DNA from 3 places in the Pseudomonas sp. NPDC090752 genome. Region 3 is predicted to be linked to each of the others. Evidence: predicted binding sites of a transcription regulator. Region 3 holds the regulator's gene; each other region holds the start of a gene.
What was found. Region 3 encodes FliA, which starts transcription of late flagellar genes. Its sites were predicted from a motif close to CTAAAGTTTNNNNNNNNNNNGCCGNTAA; they were not measured.
Positions count from the first base shown of each region.

Region 1: the regulator FliA is predicted to act here: its motif matches at 2,570-2,597, upstream of ACZ6YA_RS10060 (methyl-accepting chemotaxis protein).
Region 2: the regulator FliA is predicted to act here: its motif matches at 2,958-2,985, upstream of ACZ6YA_RS20845 (flagellar protein MotY).

Region 1 covers NZ_JBVJLI010000005.1:295,987-303,399, reverse strand. The annotation lists gene ACZ6YA_RS10070 (class 1 fructose-bisphosphatase) at 111-1,121, shown strand; gene ACZ6YA_RS10065 (DUF924 family protein) at 1,125-1,721, shown strand; gene ACZ6YA_RS10060 (methyl-accepting chemotaxis protein) at 1,822-2,547, opposite strand; partial or broken gene ACZ6YA_RS10055 (cache domain-containing protein) at 2,677-3,714, opposite strand; gene bamE (outer membrane protein assembly factor BamE domain-containing protein) at 3,939-4,193, shown strand; gene ACZ6YA_RS10045 (lipocalin family protein) at 4,190-4,762, shown strand; gene ACZ6YA_RS10040 (formimidoylglutamate deiminase) at 4,923-6,293, opposite strand; gene hutC (histidine utilization repressor) at 6,440-7,150, shown strand; gene ACZ6YA_RS10030 (HutD/Ves family protein) at 7,147-7,413, shown strand, end outside.
Region 2 covers NZ_JBVJLI010000017.1:59,034-66,446, forward strand. The annotation lists gene ACZ6YA_RS20835 (hypothetical protein) at 76-555, shown strand; gene ACZ6YA_RS20840 (argininosuccinate synthase) at 620-1,837, opposite strand; gene ACZ6YA_RS20845 (flagellar protein MotY) at 1,965-2,921, opposite strand; gene pyrC (dihydroorotase) at 3,052-4,098, shown strand; gene rnt (ribonuclease T) at 4,158-4,769, shown strand; gene ACZ6YA_RS20860 (peroxiredoxin) at 4,827-5,429, opposite strand; gene ACZ6YA_RS20865 (bacterioferritin-associated ferredoxin) at 5,644-5,865, shown strand; gene bfr (bacterioferritin) at 6,067-6,540, shown strand; gene grxD (Grx4 family monothiol glutaredoxin) at 6,598-6,933, opposite strand; gene ACZ6YA_RS20880 (molybdopterin-dependent oxidoreductase) at 7,025-7,413, opposite strand, start outside.
Region 3 covers NZ_JBVJLI010000001.1:6,093-13,505, reverse strand. The annotation lists gene ACZ6YA_RS00075 (chemotaxis protein CheA) at 1-1,201, opposite strand, end outside; gene ACZ6YA_RS00070 (protein phosphatase CheZ) at 1,214-2,002, opposite strand; gene ACZ6YA_RS00065 (chemotaxis response regulator CheY) at 2,021-2,395, opposite strand; gene fliA (RNA polymerase sigma factor FliA) at 2,500-3,240, opposite strand; gene fleN (flagellar synthesis regulator FleN) at 3,237-4,070, opposite strand; gene flhF (flagellar biosynthesis protein FlhF) at 4,161-5,468, opposite strand; gene flhA (flagellar biosynthesis protein FlhA) at 5,480-7,413, opposite strand, start outside.

The sequences.
Region 1 (7,413 bases), on a different contig from region 3:
ACCGACCTAATGTGCCGTCTGACTGCCCAGGCGAGTCTCTTTACTCGCTAGCATTCAACTCTCCCTGTAAACTGCGGGGGTTTTCTCCCCCAATCCGTCCGGAGCCATACATGTCCCGCGTTACCCTGAGTCGCTATCTGATTGAGCAGACCCGCAGCAACAATACTCCTGCCGATCTGCGCTTCCTGATCGAAGTGGTGGCGCGTGCGTGCAAGGAAATCAGCCACCACGTGTCCAAAGGCGCCCTCGGCGGCGTGCTGGGCAGCATGGGCACTGAAAACGTGCAGGGCGAAGTACAGAAGAAGCTGGACGTGATCTCCAACGACATTCTGCTCGAAGCCAACGAGTGGGGCGGCCACCTGGCCGGCATGGCCTCCGAAGAAATGGACAACGCCTACCAGATCCCAGGCAAATACCCGAAAGGCGCTTACCTGTTGGTCTTCGACCCACTGGACGGCTCGTCGAACATCGACGTCAACGTCTCGGTCGGCACCATCTTCTCGGTACTGCGTTGCCCTAACCAGTACCTGAGCCAGAACGAAAGCCTCAACGAAGAGGCCTTCCTGCAGCCAGGTACCGAGCAGGTCGCCGCCGGTTACGCCATCTATGGCCCGCAGACCATGCTGATCCTGACCCTGGGCAATGGCGTCAAGGGTTTCACCCTGGACCGCGAACTGGGCAGTTTCGTCCTGACCCACGAGAACATCCAGGTACCGGCAACCACCGCCGAATTCGCCATCAACATGTCCAACCAGCGTCACTGGGAAGCCCCGGTGCAGCGCTACGTGGGTGAACTGCTGGCCGGCGAGACCGGGCCGCTGAAGAAGAACTACAACATGCGTTGGATCGCCTCGATGGTGGCCGACGTACACCGCATCCTGACCCGTGGCGGTCTGTTCATGTACCCGCGCGATGCCCGCGAGCCAAGCAAGCCAGGCAAGCTGCGCCTGATGTACGAAGCCAACCCGATGTCGTTCATCATCGAACAGGCCGGCGGCGCCTCTACCAATGGTTACGAGCGAATCCTCGACATCAAGCCGGAGAGCCTGCACCAGCGCGTGTCGGTGATTCTCGGCTCGAAGGAAGAGGTCGAGCGCGTCACCGCCTATCACAAGGAGTAAGTCATGCTCGCACCTTGGCAGCCGTTGCTGGAGTGGTGGTTCGGTTGGGGCGCCAATGCCCAGGCCGTGGCTGACGAGAAGAGCACGCTGTGGTTCGGCAAGCATTACGATGCCGACGCCCAGGTGCTGTTCGGCGACCTGGTCGAGCAAGCCCTGGCGGGCGGGCTCGACGAGTGGCAGCAGAGCCCGCAGGGCTGGCTGGGCCTGCTGATCCTGCTGGACCAGCTGCCGCGCATGATCTACCGCGACACGCCACGCGCCTTCGAAGGTGACCGACGTGCCCAGGTGGTGGCGATGCAGGGTCTGCAGAAGGGCTGGGATTACCAGCTGTTGCCGATCCAGCGGGTGTTCGTCTTGCTGGTGCTGGAGCATGCCGAGGTGTTGGACTGGCAGAACCTGAGCGTCGAGCGCTACCAGGTGCTGCTCGATGAGCAGCCCGAGGCCCATCGGCGCTTGTTCGAGGGGTTCCTCGACTACGCCGAGCAGCACCAGCGGGTGATTGCCCGGTTTGGGCGCTTCCCGCATCGCAACCTGATGCTGGAGCGGCCGAGTACCAGCGAAGAGATGGACTTTTTGCTGGAGCCTGGGTCCAGGTTCTAGTTCGCCTGTACTGGCTTCTTCGCGGGGCAGGCCCGCTCCCACAGAGACTGCGCCAACTTTGTGGGAGCGGGCTTGCCCCGCGAAGCAGGCACCACCGAACTCAGATTCTGAAACTGCCCACCAGATGCTTCAACCGCTCGACCTGACGTTCCAGGTCGGTGCAGGCACGCAAGGTGCTCTGCAGGTTCTGCACCCCTTCCTGATTCAACGTATTGATCTCGGTGATGTCGACATTGATCGACTCGACCACGGCCGTCTGCTCTTCGGTAGCGGTCGCGACCGACTGGTTCATGCCATCGATCTCGCCAATGCGCTGGGTCACACTGCCCAGGCGCTCACCCGCCTGGTTGGCGATGCCCACGCTGTGGTCGCTGTGCTCACGGCTCTGGTTCATGGTGCTGACGGCCATCTGCGCGCCGGCCTGCAGCTCTTCGATCAGGCGTTGCACCTGCTGCGCCGACTCCTGGGTACGGTGGGCCAGGTTGCGCACTTCATCGGCGACCACGGCAAAGCCACGGCCGGCTTCACCGGCGCGGGCGGCCTCGATCGCGGCGTTGAGCGCCAGCAGGTTGGTTTGCTGTGAAATGCCGCTGATCACGTCGAGAATCTGGCCGATGTTGGCAGTGTGGGCATTGAGCGTTTCGATGTTGCCGCACGAGTCACTGATGCGCGCCGACAGTTGGTTCATCACGTCGATGGTGCGCCCGACGACCTGTTGGCCCTCCTCGGCCAGCCCCCGTGCATCGCTTGAATGCTGCGACGCCAGGGCCGCGTTCTGGGCGATTTCCTGCGCGGCGGCGCCGAGTTGGTTGATGGCCGCGGCCACGCTGCTGGTGCGGCTGGACTGCTGATCGGCGTTCTGGATCGAAGCATTCGAGGCGCTGACCACTTGCGTCGCCACCGCGTTGACCTGGCCGGTGGCCGAAGCCACTTCACGAATCGACTCGTGAATGCGTTCGACGAAGCGGTTGAACGACTGGCCAAGGCTGCCGAATTCGTCCTGGGCGTGGATGGTCAGGCGCCGGGTCAAGTCACCTTCGCCTTCGGCGATGTCATGCATGGCCCTGCCCATCAGGTGCAGCGGCTCCATCAGCACGCGGATCAGCAGGCCGAGCAGGGCGATGATCACCAGCACGGCGATCAGAGTGGCGACCATGGCCGAGCTGCGTAGCTCGCTGAGCATGGCGAAGGCCGCTTCCTGATCGACCACCAGTGCCACGTACCAGTCAGCCGAAGGCACGCCGTCGACGTGGGTGAAGCTGATGAACTGCTTGCGCCCATCCAGCGTGACCTCCTTCAGACCCGTGCCGATGCGCGGAGTGTCGAGCGGATAAACGTCGGCCAGGGTCTTGAGCGCGAGGTCTGCCTTCGGATGGATGAGGATCTTGCCTTGGCCGTTGACGATGAAGGCATGGCCGTGGCCATCGAAGTCGAGGGTATTGATCAGCTTGCTGATGGTTTGCAGGTCGGTGTCGACACCGCTGACGCCGATCATCCGGCCCGCCTGCTGCACGGGGGTGGCCAGGGTGATCACCAGTTTGCCGGCCGAAGCCGAGATGTAGGGCTCGGTGACGATGGTCCGGTTGGCGGCGCTGGCCGCCTTGTACCAGCCGCGTACGCGCGGGTCGTAGTCGGCGGCGCGGCTGCCGACCGGTACCGACTGCATGCTGCCGTCCTGGCCGCCGAAATAGGTGAGCTGGAAGTTGCTGGCATACACCGGCAACGCCAGGCTGCGGTCGAGGCTGGTTTTGCCAGGGCCGTCGACGGCGATCTGTTGGGCCAGCGAGTCGAGCAGCTGGATGCGGCTGTCGAGCCAGTTGCCAATGTTGCCGGCGGTAAGGCTACCGAGGTCCTGCAGGTTGGTCTGGGTATCGCTGCGCAGGGACTGGCGCTGGCGATAGTCGTTGAACAGCACGAAACAGGTAAAGGCGACGGCCACCACCAGGGCGGCGGCCAGCAGGATCTTGTGGCTGAACTTCAGGTTCTTGGTCATTTTTTGTGATCTGCACAAGGCAAGGCGAAGGAGGCGCTGCGACCATGCGTCACAGCGTGCTCGCTGTGTCGACGCGGGGCGGGAAAACATTAATCGTTTGCGTGGCACCAGGCGACCAACGGTGTAGAACGAAAGGGGGGGTGCCAGGGAACCAGGGAGGGATTTTCCCGTCGAAGGTCACTGCAGGCCACTCGCCTGCATCCACCTTTCAGGAGTGTCCCTTCATGTCGTTGCGTTCCCTCGCCCTGTTGTCCCTGTGCGTCGTCCTGACTGCGTGCAGCAAGATCAATCAGGAAAACTATTCCAAGCTCAAGGCCGGTATGAACAAGGCCGAGGTCGAGCAACTGCTCGGCACGCCCACCGAGTGCTCTGGCGCGCTGGGCATGAGCAGTTGCACCTGGGGGGACGAGAAGAGCTTCATCAGCGTGCAGTACGCTGCTGACAAGGTGCTGATGTATTCAGGGCAGGGCCTCAAATGACGCGTCTGCACCTGCTGCTGGGGTTGTGCCTGGTGATGCTATTGGGTGGCTGCGCCACCTCGGCCAACGACCCGCTGGCGCCCAAGACCGCCGGCAACGTCGACCTCAAGCGGTATCAGGGCAAGTGGTATGAGCTGGCGCGTTTACCAATGCCTTACCAGAGCGAATGCGCGCAGTCCGAGGCGCATTACAACCTCAAGCCTGACGGCTCGTACGGCGTGCTCAACCGCTGCCGCACGATGGGTGATGAATGGCTGCGCGCAGAGGGCCATGCCAACATCCAGCAGCCGGGGCATACCGACCGGCTGTGGGTCGAGTTCGACAACTGGTTCACCCGCCTGGTGCCGGGCTTGACCAAGGGTGAGTACTGGATTTTGTACGTGGATGATCGCTACCGCACGGCAGTCGTCGGCAGCCCCGACCGCAAGTACCTGTGGATATTGTCGCGCACGCCGACATTGCCGGCATGGGAGCGCGAGAGCCTGCTGGCCAAGGCCCGCCAGCAGGGCTATGACACCAGCCGGTTGATCTGGCGGATGGCGGACAAGCAGATCGTGCAGATGCACTGAGTCTGTTGTATTACCCCTGTGGGAGCGGCTTTAGCCGCGAAGCAAGCGATGCGGTGGATGGCACGGGCTTCGCCCGTGTTCGCGGGACAAGCCCGCTCCCACAGGGATCGCGCAGCTTTCTAAGTTTTGTGGAAGACAGTTGCTCCCACACGGGCATACCTCAATTATTACCCAACAGTTGCCGCAATACCCCCAGGAACGCCCGCGCGCTTTCCCCTTCCTGCCCGTGCCGCCCTTCGCGCACCACCCATTGCCCATTGACCATCACATTGCGCACCTGGCGATCACCCCCGGCGAACAGCCAGCGGTTGAGGATGGCATCGCCATCGGCCATGGCGATGTAGGGATCCTGACCATCGAGCACCAGCCAGTCGGCACGTTTGCCCACCGCCAGCTCGCCAATCGGCTGTCCTAGCGCTTGTGCGCCGCCGCTGAGTGCTGCGTCATACAGCGTGCGCCCCACCATTGGCTGGTCTTCGCGATACAACCGGTTACGCCGTTGGTCACGCAGGCGCTGGCCGTATTCCAGCCAGCGCAGTTCTTCGACCACGCTCAGTGACACATGGCTGTCGGAGCCAATACCCATGCGTCCATCCAGGGCCAGGTAGTCCACCGCAGGGAAAATCCCGTCGCCCAGGTTGGCCTCGGTGGTCAGGCACAGGCCGGCCACGGCGCCACTGCGGGCCATGGCCGCGACTTCGCCGGGCTGCGCATGGGTGGCATGCACCAGGCACCAGCGTGCATCCACTGGCACATGCTCATACAGCCACTGCAGAGGGCGCATTGCGCTCCAGGCCAGGCAGTCGTCGACTTCCTTCTGTTGTTCGGCGATATGAATATGGATCGGGCACTCCGGGTTGCCAGCGGCCAGCACCTCACTGATCTGTCCCGGCGTGACCGCGCGCAGCGAGTGGAAGCACAGACCCAGGCGTTGCGCGGATTGAGCCGCCAGCACCGGGGCCAATTGCGATTGCAGTTGCAGGTATTGCTCGGTGGAATTGATGAAGCGCCGTTGCCCTTCGTTAGGCGCCTGGCCGCCGAAGCCAGCGTGGCTGTAAAGCACTGGCAGCAGGGTCAGGCCAATACCGCTGCTGGCCGCTGCGGCGCTGATGCGGCGCGACAGCTCTGCCGGGTCGGCGTAAGCCTTGCCCGCTGGGTCATGGTGCACGTAATGGAATTCGGCGACCGAGGTATAGCCAGCCTTGAGCATCTCGATGTATAGCTGACGGGCGATGATCTGCAGTTGCTCTGGGGTGATCTTGCCGACCATCCGGTACATCAGCTCACGCCAGGTCCAGAAGCTGTCGTTGGGGTTGCCCGCCACTTCCGCCAGGCCTGCCATCGCGCGTTGGAATGCATGTGAGTGCAGGTTGGGCATGCCCGGCAACACCGGCCCGGTGAGGCGCTCGGCACCGTCGGCGCTGGCATCCGCTTGCACGGTAGCCAGATGGCCATCCGCAGCCACTTCGAAGCGGACATTGCGGGCCCAACCGGTGGGCAGGAGGGCATGTTCAGCATAATAGGCGGGCATTGCGCTATTCCTGTTATTTTTACGACTTGTATATACATATACAGCCGTTTGCCTGCCGGGTAAACTCCGGCAAGCTACCGTTCACCCCATTAGCACAAGGATCAAACGCCGTGCCGACACCTCCTGTCTCCGCGCTGGTCACCCAGATGGGCGAGGGCCCGGCGCCGCTGTACGCCCGGGTCAAACAGATGATCATCCAGCAGATCGAAAACGGCAGCTGGCCGCCGCACCACCGGGTGCCGTCGGAGAGCGAGCTGGTCAGCCAACTGGGCTTCAGCCGAATGACCATCAACCGCGCGTTGCGCGAGCTCACTGCCGAAGGGCTGCTGGTGCGCATGCAGGGCGTCGGCACCTTCGTCGCCGAGCCCAAGACTCGCTCAGCGCTGTTCGAGGTCAACAACATCGCCGATGAAATCGCCGCGCGTGGCCACCAGCATCGCTGTGAGGTGATCACTCTGGCCGAGGAGGCGGCCGGCTCCGAGCGCGCCCTGGCCCTGGACATGCGGGAAGGCCAGCGGGTCTTCCATTCGCTGATCGTGCATTACGAAAACGGCGTGCCGGTGCAGATCGAAGACCGTTACGTCAATGCACAAATCGCCCCGAACTATCTCAAGCAAGACTTCACCCGGCAGACGCCTTACGCCTACCTGTCCCAGGTGGCGCCGCTGACCGAGGGCGAGCACGTGGTGGAAGCCATCCTGGCCGAGCCTGAGGAGTGCCGGCTGCTGCAGATCGAACCCGGCGAGCCTTGCCTGCTGATCCGTCGCCGCACCTGGTCCGGTCGCCAGCCTGTGACCGCGGCGCGGTTGATCCACCCCGGTTCCCGCCATCGCCTGGAAGGACGTTTCAGCAAATGAGACAGCTACAGGGGTTGCGCGCCAAGGACTACCCGCGCATGCCGTGGAAGAACGGCGGTGGTTTCACCGAAGAAATCACCCGCGATGCGGGCGATGGACTGGATGGCTTCGGCTGGCGCCTGTCGATTGCCGATATCGAAGCATCCGGCGGTTTTTCCAGCTTTTCCGGTTACCAACGCATCATCACCGTGTTGCAGGGCGATGGCATGCGCCTGACGGTGGACGGTGAGCACAGCCGGTCGTTGTTGCCGTTCGATGCCTAC
Region 2 (7,413 bases), on a different contig from region 3:
CTCCGGAAACAACACACAATTCAGTAGCCGTTGAGGGTGGGCTATTGATAGCGAAAACCGCCGGAGGCAGCCTTCATGAGCAAACACCAAGCTGTAGCGCCACTGACCATCATCGCCATATTCGCCGGCATCATCGAAGCGTCCGCGCTCGCGACACTTCCTTTTCTCAGCGACAATAGTCAAAGCCTCTATACCTGGTTCTTGGTGGGTTTTCCATTTTTTCTGACAGCACTATTCTTTCTGACCCTGAACTTTAATTACCGGTCTTTTTACCGCCCCGACAGAAAGCCCCAAAAAGATGAAATCGAACAGCACTTGCCAGCCGCTGCTCCTCTGTCTGGCCACGAGATGGACGGCGACCACGCAGACAAACCGGTCACCCTGATGCTCTCCGGGCCTGAAGCACAGGTATTAATTAAACAGCATGTCCTCAGAATAATTACCCAAACGCCGATTAAAGGGGGCACCTGGATTTACTGCAACCTGGATGAACAGCAGAGTTTTCGCCTGTCTGTAAGCGCGTTGCCGCATAACGCCCTGGCGCTCATGAAATAAGCAATACAGGCTCGCGAAAAAAAACCCCGGCCTGAGCCGGGGTTTTTACAATGCGCCTCGGGGCTTAAAGCAACCCGCGGCCTTTGTTGGCGGCAATGCGCATGCGCAGAGCATTGAGCTTGATGAAGCCAGCGGCGTCAGCCTGGTTGTAGGCGCCACCATCTTCTTCGAATGTCGCGATGTTGGCGTCGAACAGCGAGTCGTCCGACTTGCGGCCGACCACGGTGACATTACCCTTGTACAGCTTCAGGCGCACAACACCGTTCACGTTGACCTGCGAAGCGTCGATCATCTTCTGCAGCATCAGACGCTCCGGGCTCCACCAGTAGCCCGTGTAGATCAAGCTGGCGTACTTCGGCATCAGCTCATCTTTCAGGTGAGCGACTTCGCGATCCAGGGTAATCGACTCGATGGCGCGATGAGCCTTGAGCATGATGGTGCCGCCTGGAGTTTCGTAGCAGCCACGGGACTTCATGCCGACGTAACGGTTCTCGACGATGTCCAGGCGGCCGATACCGTTGGCACCACCGATGCGGTTCAAGTCGGCAAGGACAGTGGCCGGGCTCTTGTCGACGCCGTCGATGGCGACGATGTCACCATTGCGGTAGGTCAGTTCGAGGTAGGTTGCCTGGTCCGGGGCGTTCTCCGGCGAGACGCTCCAGCGCCACATGTCTTCTTCATGCTCGGTCCAGGTATCTTCCAGGACACCGCCTTCGTAGGAGATGTGCAGCAGGTTGGCGTCCATCGAGTACGGCGACTTCTTCTTGCCGTGGCGCTCGATCGGAATGCCGTGCTTCTCGGCGTAGTCCATCAGCTTCTCACGGGACAGCAGGTCCCACTCGCGCCATGGGGCGATAACCTTGACACCTGGCTTGAGCGCGTAGGCACCCAATTCGAAACGCACCTGGTCGTTGCCTTTGCCGGTGGCACCATGGGAAATGGCGTCGGCACCGGTTTCGTTGGCGATTTCGATCAGGCGCTTGGCGATCAGCGGACGGGCGATGGAGGTACCCAGCAGGTACTCGCCTTCGTAGACGGTGTTGGCGCGGAACATCGGGAAGACGAAATCACGCACGAATTCTTCGCGCAGGTCGTCGATGTAGATCTCTTTGACGCCCATTGCCTGGGCTTTGGCGCGAGCCGGCTCGACTTCTTCGCCCTGACCCAGGTCAGCGGTGAAAGTCACCACTTCGCAGTCGTAGGTATCTTGCAGCCACTTGAGAATCACCGAAGTATCAAGGCCGCCGGAATACGCCAGTACGACCTTTTTTACGTCCGCCATGCCATCACTCCACGGGGTTGTACGGAAAGGGATCGATTCTACCGGCGTTGCGGATAAATTTACAGTGGGGCGACAGCTTCTGACGACAAAGCGACAGGAACGGTCGAGCGCGCGACGCCCTGTCGCATCAGGGCGATTTTGCGGCCGGAGCAGCCGACGCTGCCGAAGCGGGGGCTGCAGCGGGCGCTGGGGCCGGCTGCTGGATGGACTGAGCGGCAGGCTTCTCAATCGGTGTAACCCGATCCAATTCGATATTCACCCGCCGATTCCGCGCCCGGTTCGCCGCACTATTGTTCTTCACCAGCGGATAGCGTTCACCGTGGAAGCGCACAGTAATCTGCTCTTCCGGCACACCATGAGCCTTGAAGTAATCCGCAACGGCCAACGCCCGACGCCGCGAAGTATCACGGTTGGTCAGACGATTGCCGCTGTTGTCGGAGTGGCCATTGAGTTCGATGTGATTAACGGTCGGATCAGCCTTGAGGTAGTCGAGAATCACATCCAGCCGCGCCCGCGCCGACGCATCAAGGTCGATACCGCCGCCCGGGAAGCCGACCTGAGTCTGGCGCACCTGGTCGTAATTCATCGCCAACATCTTGCCGGCACAGGCCTGGTAGTCGCTGTACGCCTTGGCAAAGCTCACCGGCAACACGCGCACTTCCATGGGTCGCCCCTCCTCGCCGGTGTAGCTGCGCAACACCGTACTGCGGCCATCCAGCAGGCCGTTGATCAGGCGACTGGCCTGGCCCTGGGACGAACTGAACAGCACGCCGCTGCGGCCCAGATGCACGGCCCCCAGGTTGATATCGCCGCGCCCTGGTTGCCAAGGGGCAGCAGCGGCCAGCAATGTGGCGGAGCCTGTGCCCAGCGCACTGCTGGCCGAACGTAGCTGGAAGACCGGCTGCTCACCCGCACGTTGTACGAACTCACCACTGCCGAAACCGTCGATCGGCTGGATCAAGCGACATTCGAACTGGTCACCCTCGACTTTCCAGGCGATGTTCTCCATGCGGGTCTGGAAGGTCAATGCACCGGCCGGCAGGCTGGCGAACAGGGTCAACAGGGCTAGGTAACGCTGGCGCACGGGCGGCTCCACTAATTCTGACGGCTTACAGGCAGGCTATCGGACGCTTGTCGGAAAACTTGATAGCCGTGCTCGGCACGGGGTTTTCCGGTAGCATTGGGGCCTGAGTTCGACCCGCCTGGAATCCCCAATGTCCGATCGCCTGACCCTCCTGCGTCCCGACGACTGGCACATCCATCTGCGCGATGGTGCCGTCCTGCCCCATACCGTTGGCGATGTGGCGCGTACCTTCGCCCGTGCCATCATCATGCCCAACCTGGTTCCGCCGGTCCGCAATGCCGACGAAGCCGCCGCCTACCGCGCGCGCATCCTTGCCGCCCGCCCGGCCGGCAGCCGCTTCGAGCCGCTGATGGTGCTGTACCTTACCGACCGCACCAGCCCCGAGGACGTCCGCGCGGCCAAGGCCAGCGGCATCGTGTACGCCGCCAAGCTGTACCCGGCCGGGGCCACCACCAACTCCGATTCCGGCGTAACCAGTATCGACAACATCTTCCCGGCCATCGAAGCACTGGCGGAAGTCGGCATGCCGCTGCTGGTGCACGGTGAAGTGACCCGCGCCGAGATCGACGTATTCGACCGCGAGAAGCGCTTCATCGACGAGCACATGCGTCGCTTGGTCGAACGCTTCCCGACGTTGAAAGTGGTGTTCGAGCACATCACCACGGCCGATGCCGCGCAGTTCGTCACCGAGGCCCCGGCCAACGTCGGTGCGACCATCACTGCCCAGCACCTGCTGTACAACCGCAACCACATGCTGGTCGGCGGCATCCGCCCGCACTTCTACTGCCTGCCGATCCTCAAGCGCAACACCCACCAGGTGGCGCTGCTGGACGCCGCCACCAGCGGCAATCCGAAGTTTTTCCTCGGCACCGACTCGGCACCGCATGCCCAGCACGCCAAGGAAGCGGCCTGCGGTTGCGCCGGCTGCTACACCGCCTATGCGGCCATCGAGATGTACGCCGAAGCCTTCGAGCAGCGTAATGCGCTGGACAAACTGGAAGGTTTCGCCAGCCTGCACGGCCCGGCCTTCTATGGCCTGCCGGCGAATACCGACAGCATTACCCTGGTCCGCGAAGAGTGGACCGCTCCGGCCAGCCTGCCATTTGGCGAGCAGACCGTGATCCCGCTGCGCGCCGGTGAAAAACTGCGCTGGCGCCTGCTGGAGGACAACGCGTGAGCGAAGACCTCTACGAAGACGATCAGGACGGCCAGGCCGGCAGCGGCTCACGTCACCCGATGGCCGAGCGCTTCCGTGGCTACCTGCCGGTGGTGGTGGATGTCGAGACCGGTGGCTTCAACAGCGCCACCGACGCCCTGCTGGAAATCGCCGCCGTGACCATCGGCATGGACGAAAAGGGCTTCCTGTTCCCAGAACACACCTACTTCTTCCGTGTCGAGCCGTTCGAGGGCGCCAACATCGAGGCAGCGGCGCTGGAGTTCACCGGTATCAAGCTGGACCACCCGCTGCGCATGGCAGTGAGCGAGGAAAGCGCGCTGACCGACATCTTCCGTGGCGTGCGCAAGGCACTCAAGGCCAATGGCTGCAAGCGGGCGATCCTGGTCGGCCACAACAGCAGCTTCGACCTCGGCTTCCTCAACGCTGCCGTGGCGCGCAACGACCTCAAGCGCAACCCGTTCCACCCGTTCTCCAGCTTCGACACCGCCACGCTTGCGGGCCTGGCGTATGGCCAGACCGTGTTGGCGCGGGCCTGTCAGAGCGCCGACATCGACTTCGATGGCCGTGAGGCGCATTCGGCGCGTTACGACACCGAAAAGACCGCCGAGCTGTTCTGCGGCATCGTCAACCGCTGGAAAGAAATGGGCGGCTGGCGCGACTTCAACGACTGAGTGGCGCTGCCATAAAAAAACCGGCCATGTAGGCCGGTTTTTTTATGCACTTGGCAATTACAGCTTGCCAGCGTTCTCGCTCAGGTAAGCCGCGACGCCTTCTGGCGAAGCGTTCATGCCCTTGTCGCCTTTTTTCCAGTTGGCCGGGCAGACTTCGCCGTGCTCTTCGTGGAATTGCAGGGCATCGACCAGACGCAGCAGCTCGTCCATGTTACGGCCCAGCGGCAGGTCGTTGATGATCTGCGAACGGACAACACCGTTGGTGTCGATCAGGAAGGCACCACGGAAGGCCACGCCGCCTTCGGACTCAACGTCGTAGGCCTTGCAGATTTCGTGGGTCATGTCGGCCGCCAGGGTGTACTTGACCTGGCCGATACCGCCGTTGTTGACCGGGGTGTTACGCCAGGCGTTGTGGGTGAAGTGCGAGTCGATCGACACGCCGATCACTTCAACGTTGCGCGCCTGGAAGTCAGGGATGCGGTTGTCCAGAGCGATCAGCTCGGACGGGCAGACGAAGGTGAAGTCCAGCGGGTAGAAGAACACCAGGCCGTACTTGCCCTTGATGGCCGAGGCCAGGTTGAAGCTGTCGACGATTTCGCCATTGCCCAGCACAGCCGGTACGGTGAAATCGGGGGCTTGTTTGCCAACGAGTACGCTCATTGTAATCTCCTGATGAGGATGAAAAAACGTTTGCCGGGCCAAAACGGGCCTGCCCGACATCCAACAAAGGCCGACCATCATACACGGCTTCTGATGACAGGCCGAATCCAGCCAACGGTCGCTCAAGCACAGGCGTTCCGACGAAGTGTTTTGACAAGCATTCTCATTACCATTACTCTCCAACCATCGACTCAACCAGCGATGGTCCGACTTTATGTATGTGTGTCTTTGTGTCGGCGTGACCGACGGACAGATCCGCGATGCGATCTATGAAGGATGCTGCAGCTACAAGGAAGTTCGAGCCGCGACCAATGTCGCCAGCCAATGTGGCAAATGTGCGTGCCTGGCCAAGGAAGTGGTCCGCGAGACCCTTACCGAGCTTCAGGTGAGCCAGCAGGCTGCCCTGCCCTACCCGGTAGAATTTACTGCCGCTTGAAAGTGCCAAATTCCAAGAACCGGACCTCGCGTCCGGTTTTTTTATGCCGAAAATTCAATAAGTTAGCGCTCCAACGCGGTTCACAAACATTCTTATTCCTATTAATTTTCACTTATTATTCAAGAACTTAGGTTTGACAGCCCTAAGTATCAAGCTCAAACTTCTCTGTATTGGCACACTTCTACAGGGCAGGAACCCGCAATGAAAGGCGACGTAAGCGTCATCCAGCATCTCAACAAGATCCTCGGAAACGAGCTGGTCGCGATCAACCAGTACTTCCTGCACGCCCGCATGTATGAAGACTGGGGTCTGAACAAGCTCGGCAAGCACGAGTACAAAGAATCCATCGACGAGATGAAGCACGCTGACAAACTGATCAAGCGTATTCTCTTCCTCGAAGGCATCCCTAACGTTCAGGACCTGGGCAAGCTGCTGATCGGCGAGCACACCAAAGAAATGCTCGAGTGCGACCTGAAGCTTGAAAAGAAAGGCCTGACCGACCTCAAGGCCGCCATCGCCCACTGTGAAACCGTCGGCGACTTCGGCTCGCGTGAAATGCTCGAAGACATCCTCGAATCCGAGGAAGAGCACATCGACTGGCTGGAAACCCAACTGAGCCTGATCGACAAGATCAGCATCGAGAACTACCTGCAGTCGCAGATGGGCGAAGAGTGATTTAACGCCCCATAAAAAAACCCGCCATGAGCGGGTTTTTTTATGCCTGCCTGGCGGTCAGGCTTCGGAAGCCTTGGCCTTGGCGGCAGCTTCTTTGATCAGGGTTTGCAACTCACCCTTCTCGAACATTTCCAGCATGATGTCGCTACCGCCGACCAGCTCACCGGCTACCCACAGCTGTGGGAAGGTCGGCCAGTTGGCGTACTTGGGTAGGTTGGCGCGGATTTCCGGGTTCTGCAGGATGTCGACGTAGGCGAACTTCTCGCCACAACCCATCACAGCTTGCGATGCCTTCGACGAGAACCCGCACTGCGGGGCATTCGGCGAGCCTTTCATGTAAAGCAGAATGGTGTTGTTGGCAATCTGCTCTTTGATCGTTTCGATGATATCCATGTAGCACCTCGGCTGAACTTTCCGACACGGTCGTCGGCACGGTGACGCATTGTATCGGAAAGCCGAGCAACGTGCTCGGCCTTGCCACGCCTCAGGCTGCGTCCACCTGCACGGGCACGCCATTGAGTGCTGCGTTACCCGAAACAGCATCACGCAGGTGCTCGTCGGTCAGGTCGTTGGCACTGACGCCAAGTTGTGCCTGGGCGATCTGCAGGTGCACGCCCTGGCGCCCATGACCGAAACCATGGGGCAGGCTGACCACGCCTGGCATCATGTCCTCACAGGCCTGCACCTCCACTTCGAGGGTACCGGTGCGCGAACGGATGCGTACCCGCTGACCATCCTGCAAGTGCCGCTGGAGCAAGTCCTGAGGATGCATCAGCAACTGATGGCGCGGCTTGCCTTTCACCAGCCGATGAAAGTTGTGCATCCAGGAATTGTTGCTGCGCACATGCCGTCGACCGATCAGCAGCAGATCGC
Region 3 (7,413 bases):
GCAGGTCGGCGGTGACCACGTCGAGGTTCGACACGGCCTTGGACATGGCCTCATCGCCGCTGTTCAGGCCCAGGCGCACCAGGCGGTTACGCACCAGCACCAGTTCGCCGACCATGTTCATGATCTCGTCCAGGCGCGCGGTGTCGACACGCACGGTGGTTTCCGCTTCGCTGACAGGCTTTTCGGCCGCTGGGGCACGGGCTGGCGCGGCAGGCTTGGCCGCAGCGGCGGGTGCCGGTGCCGGCTTGGCAGCGGGCTGGATTTGCGGCTTGGCGGCGACCGGTGCGGCAACGGCAGCCGGCGCTTCGGCGGAGACGGTATCGCCGGAGAACTTGCCTTTGCCATGCAGCTGATCCAGCAGCGCTTCAAACTCGTGCTCGCTGATTTCGTCGCCGGTGCCGGCAGCCGGTGCAGCGCTGGCCACAGCGGCCGTGGCAGCCGGCAGCGCATCGGCCTGGAAGCTGCCCTTGCCATGCAACTGATCCAGCAGCGACTCGAATTCTTCGTCGGTGATCTCGTCGCTGGCCGGCGCGCTGGCGGCAACGGCGACGGGCTCACTGGCCACGACATCAGCCGAGAACTGGCCCTTGCCGTGCAACTGGTCGAGCAACGATTCGAACTCGGCGTCGGTGATCTCGTCTGCGCCGCCGCCGCTCGAAGTCTCGCCGTGCAGTTGCTGTTCTGCAGCGGCAGCTTCAGCCTTGACCGCGTCGAGCGAATCGAGCAGCTGTTCGAATTCGGTATCGGTGATGTCCGCCTCGGCGGCAGGCTTAGGCGCAGCCTCGACCACCGCTGCCGGTGCTGGGGCGCTACCCGGCTCGGCCAGGCGCGACAACGCCGCCAGCAGCTCGGGCGTGGCCGGGGTCACTTCGCTGCGTTCGCGCACCTGGCCGAACATGCTGTTGACCGTGTCCAGCGCTTCGAGCACCACGTCCATCAGCTCCGCGTCGACTCGGCGCTCACCTTTGCGCAGGATGTCGAACACGTTCTCGGCGATATGGCAGCACTCCACCAGCTCGTTGAGCTGGAGGAAGCCGGCGCCCCCTTTTACAGTGTGGAAACCGCGAAAGATCGCATTGAGCAGGTCGGCATCGTCGGGCCGGCTTTCCAGCTCGACCAGTTGCTCGGACAGTTGCTCAAGAATTTCGCCGGCTTCTACCAGGAAATCCTGAAGGATTTCTTCATCGGCGCCGAAGCTCATTAAACGTGCTCCTCAAAAACCCAGGCTGGACAGCAGATCATCGACATCGTCCTGACCGGACACGACGTCTTCACGCTTATCGGCATGAATCTGCGGACCTTCACCCCGAGCCGGATATTTTTCTTCATCTTTTTCAGCACGTAGCTGCTGGTGGTCATGTTCGATACCGGCAAAACGGTCGACCTGACTGGCCATCAGCACAAGCTTGAGCAGATTGCTTTCGACTTCGGTCACCAGCGTGGTCACCCGCTTGATCACCTGCCCGGTCAGGTCCTGATAGTCCTGGGCCAGCAGAATGTCATTGAGGTGGCCAGACACCTTGCGGTTACCTTCGGCACTGTGCGTCAGGAAACTGTCGACGCGCTTGACCAAGTCACGGAATTCCGGCGCAGCAACTTCGCGGCGCATGAAGCGCTGCCAGTCGACACTCAGGTTCTGCGCCTCAGCCGCCAGCTCGTTGAGCACCGGCGTGCTCTCCTCGACCAGGTCCATGGTGCGGTTGGCGGCGCCTTCGGTGAGTTTGACCACATAGGACAAACGCTCGGTGGCGTCGGTGATCTGCGAGACCTCCTCGGCCTGCGGCATGCGCGGGTCGATCTGGAAGCTGACGATCGCGCTGTGCAGCTCACGGGTCAGCTTGCCGACTTCCTGGTACAGGCCCCGGTCGCGGGTCTGGTTGAGCTGATGGATCAGCTGCACCGCCTCGCCGAACTGCCCCTTCTCCAGGCTTTCGACCAACTCCTGGGCATGCTTCTTCAGGGTCGATTCGAACTCCCCCAAAGATGTTTGTGTTGATTCCATGGCGCCCCCTGAGCTGATTCAGCCGTTGACGCGTTCGAAGATCTTCTCGATCTTTTCTTTGAGTACCTGCGCGGTGAACGGCTTGACCACGTAGCCGTTGACCCCGGCCTGGGCCGCTTCGATGATCTGGTCGCGCTTGGCTTCGGCGGTCACCATCAGCACCGGCATACCCTTCAGGCGCTCGTGCGCACGCACCTTGCGCAGCAGGTCGATACCGGACATGCCCGGCATGTTCCAGTCGGTCACCAGGAAGTCGTAATGGCCGCTTTCGAGCATCGGCAGCGCCGTGGTGCCGTCGTCGGCTTCGTCGGTGTTGGTGAAGCCCAGATCACGCAGCAGGTTCTTGATGATCCGCCGCATCGTCGAAAAGTCGTCAACGATGAGGATTTTCATGTCTTTGTTCAATTAGACCTCCAAGCAGTCTCTAACACGCTCGGCCCCGAGCGCGCATTCAATCAATTCGGTACAACGTGAAAACGACTGCAACGACCCCGAGCTCAACGCGCCCGCCATTCCCCGAGGCGGCTGCGCAGGCGTGCAGCGCACTGGCTGTGCAGCTGGCTGACACGCGATTCGCTGACCCCCAGCACCTCACCGATTTCCTTGAGGTTCAGTTCTTCGTCGTAGTACAGCGCCAGGACCAGCCGCTCACGCTCCGGCAGGTTGGCGATGGCATCGGTCAGTGCAGCCTGGAAGCGCTCGTCCTCCAGGTCGCGCGACGGCTCGACCTGGCCACTGGCGCCATCCTCGTGCAGCCCTTCGTGCTCGCCGTCCTGCAACAGGTCGTCGAAACTGAACAGGCGGCTGCCCAGGGTATCGTTCAAAATCCCGTAGTAATCATCGAGACTCAATTGAAGTTCGGCAGCAACTTCATGATCTTTAGCGTCGCGGCCGGTTCTGGCTTCAACGGCGCGCATCGCGTCGCTGACCATGCGGGTGTTGCGGTGCACCGAACGTGGCGCCCAGTCGCCCTTGCGCACCTCGTCGAGCATGGCGCCGCGGATGCGGATGCCGGCGTAGGTTTCAAAGCTCGCGCCCTTGCTGGCGTCGTACTTGTTGGCGACTTCCAGCAGGCCGATCATGCCGGCCTGGATCAGGTCTTCGACCTGCACGTTGGCCGGCAGGCGCGCCAGCAGGTGGTAGGCAATGCGCTTGACCAGCGGGGCGTAGCGTTCGATCAGTTCGTACTGGGCGTCCTTGGACGCCTTGCTGTACATCTTGAAACCGCTTGCACTCATAGCACTGGCCCTGCACTGGTGGGCTGTACCAGGCGCTCGACGAAGAACTCCAGGTGCCCGCGCGGGTTGGCTGGCAACGGCCAGCTGTCGACCTTCTGCGCAATGGCCTTGAACGCCAGCGCGCATTTGGAGCGCGGGAAGGCCTCGTAGACCGCCCGCTGCTTTTGCACTGCCTTGCGCACACACTCGTCGTACGGCACGGCGCCGACGTATTGCAGGGCGACATCGAGGAAGCGGTCGGTGACCTTGGTCAGCTTGGCGAACAGATTGCGACCTTCCTGCGGGCTCTGCGCCATGTTGGCCAACACGCGGAAACGGTTCATCCCGTAGTCGCGGTTGAGCAGTTTGATCAGCGCGTAGGCGTCAGTGATCGAAGTGGGTTCGTCGCACACCACCAGCAGCACCTCCTGCGCCGCGCGGACGAAGCTGACTACTGAGTCACCAATACCCGCAGCGGTGTCGATCACCAGCACGTCGAGGTTGTCGCCGATCTCGCTGAAGGCCTGGATTAGCCCGGCATGTTGGGCCGGCGCCAGGTGCACCATGCTCTGGGTGCCGGAGGCCGCCGGCACGATGCGTACACCGCCGGGCCCCTGCAGCAGCACGTCGCGCAGCTCGCAGCGCCCTTCAATGACATCGGCCAGGGTGCGTTTCGGGGTCAGGCCCAGCAACACGTCGACATTGGCCAGGCCCAGGTCGGCGTCCAGCAGCATGACCCGGCGGCCGAGCTCGGCCAGTGCCAGGGACAGGTTCACTGAAACGTTAGTCTTGCCGACGCCACCTTTGCCACCGGTTACGGCGATCACCTGTACGGGATGCATGCTACCCATGTTCGTTGTTTACCTTGTCTCGCTTGGACCCAAGCCACACGAGGGGCGATGCAGCAGCCCCCTTGGTGTAGGTATTTTGCACACGCTTCATCAACCCGCTCGCCGTGGGTTGTGATAGAGATCAGCGAACATGTCGGCCATGGCCTCTTCGCTGGGCTCGTCCTGCAACTGCACATTCACGGCTCGAGTCACCAGTTGGTGCGCCCGCGGCAAGTGCAGGTCGTCAGGAATGCGCGGGCCATCGGTGAGGTAGGCCACGGGCAGTTCATGACTGATGGCCAGGCTCAGCACATCGCCGAGGCTCGCCGTTTCATCGAGTTTGGTCAAGATGCAACCGGCCAGGCCGCAGCGCTTGTAGCTGTGGTAGGCGGCGGTCAGCACCTGCTTCTGGCTGGTGGTGGCCAGCACCAGGTAATTCTGTGAGGCGATGCCGCGGCTGGCCAGGCTTTCCAGCTGCATGCGCAGGGCCGGGTCGCTGGCCTGCAGGCCGGCGGTGTCGATCAGTACTACGCGCTTGCGCAGCAGCGGCTCCAGCGCCTGGGCCAGCGACTGTCCCGGGTCGACATAGGTCACCGGCACGTTGAGGATGCGCCCCAGGGTCTTGAGCTGTTCCTGGGCACCGATGCGGAAGCTGTCCATGCTCACCAAGGCCAGGTTCTGCGGGCCATACTTGAGTACATAGCGCGCGGCGAGCTTGGCCAGGGTGGTGGTCTTGCCCATGCCGGCGGGGCCGACCATGGCGATCACACCGCCCTCTTCGATCGGCTCGACCTCGGGCACCTCGATCATCCGCGCCAGGTGCGCCAGCAACATGCGCCAGGCATGGCGCGGCTCTTCGATTTCCTGGGTGAGTTCGAGCAGTTCGCGGGCAATCGGGCCGGACAGGCCAATGCGCTGCAAACGGCGCCAGAGGTTGGCCTGGGCCGGCTTGCTGCCCTGCAGCTGGTTCCAGGCCAACGAGCCGAGCTGCACTTCCAGCAGTTCGCGCAGGCCAGACAGTTCCGAGCGCATGGCATCGAACAACCGAGGGTCGACCGGCGCGGGAGCGGCCGGGGCAGCTGCGGCTGGCGTCTCCACGTGCGGCTCGATCAACGGCTCCGATGCGGTCAGCGACTGGCCGGCGAACAACTGGCGGCTGCCCTCGCTGGCGTCGCTGCGGTTGTCCAGCTCGGCCTGGGCGGTGGCGATGCGCGTGTGGGTCTTGCGCAGCTCTTCTTCGAGCTCGGCATTAGGCACGCGCGGGGCCAGCGCGGACAGCTTGTAGTCCAGCGCGGCCGTCAGTTCGACACCACCAGCGATGCGGCGGTTACCGATGATGGCGGCGTCGGAGCCCAGCTCATCACGAACCAGCTTCATGGCCTGGCGCATATCGGCGGCGAAAAAACGCTTAACTTGCATAACCCACTACCTCAGCCGTTGGGGCCCACGGTGGCAACGATGGTGACTTGCTTGTTATCCGGTATTTCCTGATACGCCAGAACATGCAAATTCGGTACAGCCAGGCGGCCGAAGCGCGACAGCATGGCACGGATCGGGCCCGCGACCAGGAGAATGGCCGGTTGGCCTTGCATCTCTTGGCGCTGAGCCGCTTCGATCAACGAGCGCTGCAGCTTTTCGGCCATGCTTGGTTCCAGAAGAACACCATCTTCCTGACCCTGCCCGGCCCTTTGCAGACTATTGAGCAAGATCTGTTCCAACCTTGGCTCAAGAGTGATCACAGGCAGCTCGGACTCAACGCCGACAATGCTTTGCACGATGGCACGACACAATCCGACGCGCACTGCCGCGACCAACGCGGCGGTATCTTGACTCTTGCTGGCATTGTTGGCGATCGCCTCGGCAATACTGCGGATGTCACGCACCGGCACTTGCTCGGCGAGCAATGCTTGCAGGACCTTCAGCAGCCCCGACAAGGAAATGACACCCGGTACCAGTTCTTCTGCAAGTTTAGGCGAAGCCTTGCCCAGCACCTGCAGCAATTGCTGGACCTCTTCATGGCCAATCAGCTCATGGCAATGCTTCTGCAAAATCTGATTGAGGTGGGTGGCCACCACGGTACTGGCGTCGACCACGGTATAGCCCAGCGACTGCGCCTGGGCGCGCTGGGCGATGTCGACCCACACTGCCTCCAGGCCGAAAGCCGGATCGCGGGCTGCAATGCCGTTGAGGGTGCCGAATACCTGGCCCGGGTTGATCGCCAGCTCGCGGTCCGGATAGATCTCGGCCTCGGCCAGGATCACGCCCATGAGCGTCAGGCGGTAGGCGCTGGGCTGCAGGTCGAGGTTGTCGCGGATATGCACGGTGGGCATGAGGAAGCCCAGGTCCTGGGAGAGCTTCTTGCGCACCCCCTTGATCCTCGCCAGCAACTGGCCGCCCTGGTTGCGGTCGACCAGCGGGATCAGCCGATAGCCGACTTCCAGGCCAATCATGTCGATCGGCGTCACGTCGTCCCAGCCCAGCTCCTTGGTTTCCATTGCGCGCTGCGGCGAGGGCAGCAAGTCCTGCTGGCGCTGCGCCTCCTGCAGTGCGACGACCTTGGCGTTCTGCTGCTTCTTCCACACCAGGTAAGCACCACCGGCAGCCAGCAGGCCGAGGCTGAGGAAGGCGACGTGGGGCATGCCCGGCACCAGGCCCATGACGATCATCAAGCCCGCCGACACCCCCAGCGCCTTCGGCGAATCGAACATCTGCCGGTTGATCAGCTTACCCATGTCCTCGGAGCCTGAGGCACGGGTGACCATGATCGCGGCAGCAGTGGACAGCAGCAGTGATGGCAATTGCGCCACCAAACCGTCACCGATGGTCAACAGGGCGTAGACCTTGCCGGCATCGCTGAACGACATATTGTGCTGCAGCATGCCGATGAGCATGCCGCCGATCAGGTTGATGAACAGGATCAACAGGCCGGCAATGGCGTCACCGCGTACGAATTTGCTGGCACCGTCCATCGAACCGTAGAACTCGGCCTCCTGGGCCACCTCGGCGCGACGCGCCTTGGCCTGGGCCTGATCGATCAGGCCAGCGTTGAGGTCGGCGTCGATGGCCATCTGCTTGCCGGGCATGGCGTCGAGGGTGAAACGCGCGCTGACCTCGGAAATCCGCCCGGCGCCCTTGGTCACTACGACGAAGTTGATGATCATGAGGATGGCGAACACCACCGCACCGACGACATAGTTGCCGCCGATCACCACTTCACCGAAGGCCTGGATCACCTTACCCGCAGCGCCGTGGCCCTCTTGGCCATGGAGCATGACCACGCGTGTGGAGGCGACGTTCAGCGCCAGCCGCAGCAAAGTCGCGACCAGCAGAATGGTGGGAAACGCGGCGAAGTCGAGCGGGCGCA